Regions from separate parts of the Paraclostridium dentum genome, predicted to be linked through region 1. Evidence: riboswitches for the same ligand, from Rfam matches in the RefSeq annotation. Region 1 holds a riboswitch; the other holds the start of a gene.
The links. A riboswitch is a leader RNA that binds a small molecule or an ion and turns the genes downstream of it on or off. The one in region 1 is predicted to bind cobalamin.

Region 1 (3,219 bases):
AAATTAGATGAAAACAGAAGACCTATAAAAGGAACAGAAGAATATATAAGCTGTGATACTCTTCTTTTATCTGTTGGACTTATACCTGAGAATGAATTGAGTGTTGAAGCTGGAGTTGTATTAGACAATAAAACTAGTGGACCTATTGTAAATAATTCTATGGCTACAAATGTAGATGGTGTGTTTGCATGTGGGAATGTTGTCCATGTTCATGACTTAGTTGATTTTGTTACAAAAGAAAGTAAGATAGCTGGAAAGAACGCAGCTTTATATTGCTTAAACAAGTTAAATAAAAATAAAGAAGTAAATACAGTTGCAGATAATGGAATTATATATATAGTTCCTCAAAATATAGATGTTAGTAGCGATGAAGATGTAAATTTATTTATGAGAGTAAGAGAAATTTGTAAAAATAAAAAGTTAGTTGTTAGAAGTAACGATGAAATTATTTTAGAGAAAAAGAGACCTCATATGATACCTTCAGAGATGGAGAATATAAAAATTAGTAAAGATTTATTTAAAGATATTAAAGGAAATATAATTGTAAGTGTAGAGGAGGCATAATTATGAAAAATGTTACTTGTACAGTATGTCCAATGGGATGTTCATTAGTTGTAAGTAAAGTTGATGGAGAGTATAAAGTTGAAGGAAACACATGTAAAAGAGGAGCAAAATATGGAGTAGAGGAAGTTACAAATCCAAGAAGAGTTATAACTACTACAGTTAAACTTAGCGGTTCTTATTTAAACTTACTTCCAGTTAAAACTAATGACTCTGTGCCTAAAGAGTTAATGTTTGATATTATGAAAGTTTTAGATAAAGTATGCGTATGTGCACCTGTTAATGTGGGAGATATTATAGTTAAAGACATATTAGGAACAGGTGTTGATATTGTAAGTTCTAAGAGTATGGAAAGTATGAATACAAGTGATAAAAATAGTGATCATGAATTAAGAGATTGTATATAATAAAAAATTAATGGACAATAAAAATAACCTTCTTTAGATATAAATATATTTAAAGGAGGTTACTTTTATTGTTAGAATTATTAAAGTATATAACTTATTTTAGTAATAACTATATAGTTGGTTAAATATACTTAAGTATAAAAAATAAAAATAAAAATTTTAGAGGAATATAGAAATTTTTATAGAATTATATATAATAGATAGAGTATGTGATAAATTATAATTAAATATTAGAGATTATAGGTTTTTTAAAATTAATAGGGAAAGAGGTTAAAATCCTCTGCAGCCCCCGCTACTGTAAAGCTGATGAAACTTTTAAAACCACTGTGAATTTTACGGGAAGGAAAAGGAGTAAAGAGAAGCTAAGCCAGGAGACCTGCCTATAATTGAAAAATTAAGTTCTTCGGGGTGAAGGAAAATAATTGAAAGTATCATAGTTTAAAACTACTATGTTCGCTTTGTCATGTTATTAAATCCTAATCCAAAGATTGGGATTTTTTTATGTATGCCCTTTAAAACTTAGAGTTGATTTAGTCATTTTATCACATGAAACAATAATGTACTAAATAAAAAAAGAGAGGGATTTAAAATGAATTATTTAAAATTATCAGTTATAGCAGGGTTACTACTTGTAATCTTAAATCCTGTGACTTCACATGCAATGCACATCATGGAAGGATTCTTACCTATGCAATGGTCTATATTATGGACTGTCGTATTTATACCATTTTTCATATACGGGTTAAAATCAATAAATAAAATAGTAAAAGCTGATCCTAAAAAGAAAGTACTATTAGCTCTAGCAGGTGCATTTGTATTCGTACTATCAGCTTTAAAAATACCATCTTTAACAGGTAGTTGTTCACATCCTACTGGTGTAGGTCTAGGAGCAATATTGTTTGGGCCATCTGTAATGGCAGTAGTTGGAACTATAGCTTTGCTATTTCAAGCTATACTTCTTGCACATGGAGGACTTACAACTTTAGGAGCAAATGCTTTTTCTATGGCGATAGTAGGTCCTATAGTATCATTTTTAATATTTAAATTCTGTAAAAAAAGAAACATTAGTACAGGGAAAAGTGTATTTTTTTCTGCAGCATTAGGAGATTTAGCTACATATACTGTAACTGCAACTCAATTAGCATTAGCATTCCCTGATCCAGCAGGAGGTATATTAGGATCATTAGTAAAATTTTTAGGTGTATTCTTTATAACTCAAATACCTATAGCAATTGCAGAAGGATTATTAACTACATTAGTATACAATTTAATAACACAAAATGAAGAAGGAGTTGTAGAAGATGAGTACAAATTCGAAAGTCAAAACTAGAAATAAAAATATACTATTATTAATTTTAACAGTAATCTTAATAATAACTCCGTTAATATTAAACTCAACTGCTGAATACGGAGGTGCTGATGGAGAAGCAGAATCTTTAATTAGTGAAATAAATCCTAATTATAAGCCTTGGTTTAATAGCTTATATGAACCACCTAGTGGTGAGATTGAAAGTTTACTTTTCTCTACTCAAGCAGCTATAGGGGCAGGAATAATTGGATATTTTTTAGGATATAAAAAAGGAAAAAAAGATAAATGTTAGAAATTGACAACTGTGCATATTTAAATAATATAAAAAATGTAAATCCATTGATAAAATTAGGAATTACATTTATAGGAGTTATAGCTTCTATGATTACCCAAAATGCAAATATACATATACTTATAATGCTATTTATGACAGCTTTAATACTATTTATAGCAAGAGTAGATATGAAACTATACATTAAATGTTTAAAAATACCTATAATTTTTTTAATTATAGGTATTGGGTTAAATTTGATTAATATATCATTTGAAAATAAAGATTATATATTCAATGTAAATATATTAGGATTATACATAGGTACTACTGAATTTGCTGTAAAAAGCTCAGTAAACATATTACTTAGAGCTATGAGTTGTATTATATCAATTTATTTCTTAATACTTACGACTCCATTTAATCAATTAATAATAGTATTAAAAAAACTACATATTCCACATACACTTATAGAATTGATGATTTTAATTTATAGATTTATATTTATATTTATAGAAGAAGCAGAAGAAATATATAAATCACAACAACTAAAATTTGGGTATACGAATTTAAGAACATCATATAATTCAATGTCATTACTTATAAAAACATTATTCTTTAGAATGATGAGAAGATATGAAGATATGAGTATATCTTTAGATATAAAGTTG
Region 2 (3,219 bases), 770 kb from region 1:
TTGTATTTACAAAATCTACAGATATAGTAACTTTATATAATGGAGATGAAGAATTCAAGTTTGATGTTAAGGGATACTTAATAGAAATACAAGATGAAGCATTACGTAGATATGTATATTTGGTAGATAGTAAAGATAAAGACAATCAACAACTATTAGAGTATTTTAAATTTAAAGGGGAAGAGAGTTATGATTCAGTAATAAATGGGGATGACACATCGAATTTGGATAGATTATACAATAAGTTCATAGAAATGGGGTTAAATGTATAATGAATAAATTAAAAAGAAATATAACTCTTTTTCTAACTGTATTTATATTTTCTATAACTTGTGCATTTACTTTTTCAATAGAAAATTCATATGCAACTTCAAATAAAAATGAAACTTCAAAGGTTGAATATCAAGTAGCTAGAGGTAGTTCTTCACATAGTTCGCATAGTTCGAGTAGATCAAGTAGTAGTTTTAAGCCGAGTTCAAGTAGCTTTAAATCTAGTTCTAGCTCTAGCAAACCAAGCTCTGGCTCTAGTAAATCAAGTAGTAGCTATACAAAGCAAAAACCAAGTTCAACAAAACCTGATTCGGGGAGTTTTAGCACTAAGCCAAAACCTGAAGCAACAATAAATGAAGGAACTACTGGCAATAATTCAAATAATACTACAAAGCCAAAATCAAGCACAACAAAGCCTGATTCAGGAAGTTTTAGTACTAAACCAAATACAAACTCTAAATCTAATCAAAACGATACTTCAAATTCTAAAAATAAAAAAAATGATGATTATGATGACTATGGTGGTAGATCTAGTAGAAGAACATACATACCACCAGCATATGGTAGAGGATTTTTTGGATTTGGAGGATATAATCCATTTAGATATATGGGGTATAGAATGGGAATTAGCCCTATGATAATGGATATAGTGATGATCATAACTGCATTAATTGTTTTATACATTATAATAGATTTTATAAGAAGTAGAAGAAACAGATAGTAATTTTATTTTACTAAATTAGAAATATATAATGAACATTATTTCATATTGTTGTATAATGGACTATATAACAATATGAAAATTAAATAGTAAGTATTAGGTGTCAATAGACTTAATAGGGAATTAGATGTAAATTCTAAGCTACCCCAGTAACCGTAAAGCTGACGAAATCTAAGTATCCACTGAGAAATTGGGAAGGATTGAGAGTAGAATGAAGCTAAGCCGGGATACCTGCCAATGCTTAAAGGCTAATTATCTTCTGAGGGTTGGATAAAGGCGATTATACACGAATAGATTAAGGCATACTCTCTGAGTATGCCTTTTTAAATTGAAAAACTATGGATATAAACTTGTATAAAAATAGGTTTTACTTAAGTTTTTATAATTAATTTATTGAAAATTATTTATTTTCCAAATAAGTTTCAATAAAAGGAATTAGACAAAAAAAGTAGAATTATATCATTGTTATGTAAAATCAACACGAAAGGAATGAAAAAATGTCAAAATATTTAGCATATCCATTTTTATATGATAAATCAGATGATTTAAGATGTGACTATGAAATATTTACAGATGAAATATCGAGTACAATAGGATTACTAAGAGCTTTTATAGTTGATGAAAATTTAAAAAAAGAATTAAGAGAGATAAATGAACTTGTATATCACATGAATGCATCACTTAGAACATTTGTAAGCGTAACAAACGATGAGTTAAAATGGTTAGAATCTAGAACACTATCTTATCAAGATGAGATAAAAGGTATTTTTGATAAATTTGTTTTACCTCAAGGTGGGGTTTGTGGAAGCTATGCACATATTATAAGAACAAAGTGCAAAGCACTAGTAAGGTTATTACATAGATATAAAGAAAATGGAAATGATGTAGATGAGTTATTGTTTGATTTTGCAAATCTGTTATCTGGGTATTTTTTTGTACTAGCTATAAAGCTTAATAAAGATGAAGGAATACAAGAAACTGAATTTATAAGTAGAAATTATAAGTAAGGAGAATGAAAATGAAAAAAAGAATTTTAACATTAATAACTGCTTTTTTAGTAGTTATGCTGGCGGTCGTAGGATGCGGCAAAAAAGAAATAGTAGTAAAAGATAGAGAGGGAAATGATTTTACAGTTCCTAAAAAATTAGAAAGAATAATATCTACAGCTCCATCTAATACAGAAGTGCTAGTTGAATTAGGACTTGCAGATAAATTAGTAGCTGTTGATAAATATTCAGCTGATATACCTGGATTACCTAAAGATATAAAATTAATAGATTTTGCAAATCCGGATGCTGAGGCTATAGTATCTTTAGAGCCAGATATGATTATAGCATCAGGACATAATAAAACGGGAAATAGTGAAGATCCATTTAAAGTGGCTAAAGAGGCTGGTATAAGTGTTGCATATATACCAAGTAGTGATAGCATACAAGGTATATACGATGATATAATGTTTATAGCTGATATAACTGGGACAAAAGAAAAAGGACAAAAAATTGTTGATAATATGAAATCTCAAGTTAATGAAATAGCTAAAATAGGAAAAACAATAAAAGATAAAAAGAAAGTTTATTTTGAAATTGGACCAGCTCCAAATCTATATAGCTTTGGGAATGGAACATTTTTAAATGAAATGATTGAGTTAGTAGGTGGAGAAAATATCTTCGTTGACCAAAAAGCTTGGATATCACCTAGTGAGGAATCAGTTATAGAAAAAAATCCAGATGTAATATTAACTAATGTAAATTACGTTCAAGATGCAGTAAAAGATATAAAAGGGCGTGAAGGCTGGAAAAATGTAAATGCAGTGAAAAATGGGCAAGTATACTTAATTGATACAAATTCATCATCAAGACCATCTCAAAATGTAGTAAAAGCGTTAAAACAAATGGCAGAGTACATAAATCCAGATGCGTACGCAAAACAAAAATAAAACTTTAGCGATTTTATCTATACCTCTAGTATTTTTTATAATCAGTATTGGAACTTCCATAGGGAGTTCCAATATTCATATATTAGATACTATGAGTATAATTTTAAATAAGGTTATAAATTTACCATTAAGAGAAGGGATAGATCCAAAAGATATATCTATCATATGGTCACTTAGACTACCAAGAGTATTATTAGCTTTTATGGTTGGAGGATGTTTGGCAGTTAGTGGATCGGTAGTTCAGTCAATACTTAAAAATGAATTGGCATCTCCTTATACTTTAGGGGTATCG

Region 2: it holds a riboswitch for cobalamin, as region 1 does, so the genes downstream of both, ACN6I1_RS09170 (ATP:cob(I)alamin adenosyltransferase) here and ACN6I1_RS12925 (energy-coupling factor ABC transporter permease) in region 1, are expected to answer to the same signal.

The regions. Positions count from the first base shown of each region.
Region 1 is NZ_CP183813.1:2,777,701-2,780,919, reverse strand. Features, by position in the region: gene ACN6I1_RS12935 (NAD(P)/FAD-dependent oxidoreductase) at 1-564, shown strand, start outside; gene ACN6I1_RS12930 (DUF1667 domain-containing protein) at 567-968, shown strand; cobalamin riboswitch at 1,193-1,367, shown strand; gene ACN6I1_RS12925 (energy-coupling factor ABC transporter permease) at 1,558-2,298, shown strand; gene ACN6I1_RS12920 (energy-coupling factor ABC transporter substrate-binding protein) at 2,270-2,569, shown strand; gene cbiQ (cobalt ECF transporter T component CbiQ) at 2,563-3,219, shown strand, end outside.
Region 2 is NZ_CP183813.1:2,007,535-2,010,753, reverse strand. Features, by position in the region: gene ACN6I1_RS09180 (hypothetical protein) at 1-272, shown strand, start outside; gene ACN6I1_RS09175 (hypothetical protein) at 272-991, shown strand; cobalamin riboswitch at 1,073-1,245, shown strand; gene ACN6I1_RS09170 (ATP:cob(I)alamin adenosyltransferase) at 1,489-1,998, shown strand; gene ACN6I1_RS09165 (ABC transporter substrate-binding protein) at 2,010-2,927, shown strand; gene ACN6I1_RS09160 (FecCD family ABC transporter permease) at 2,905-3,219, shown strand, end outside.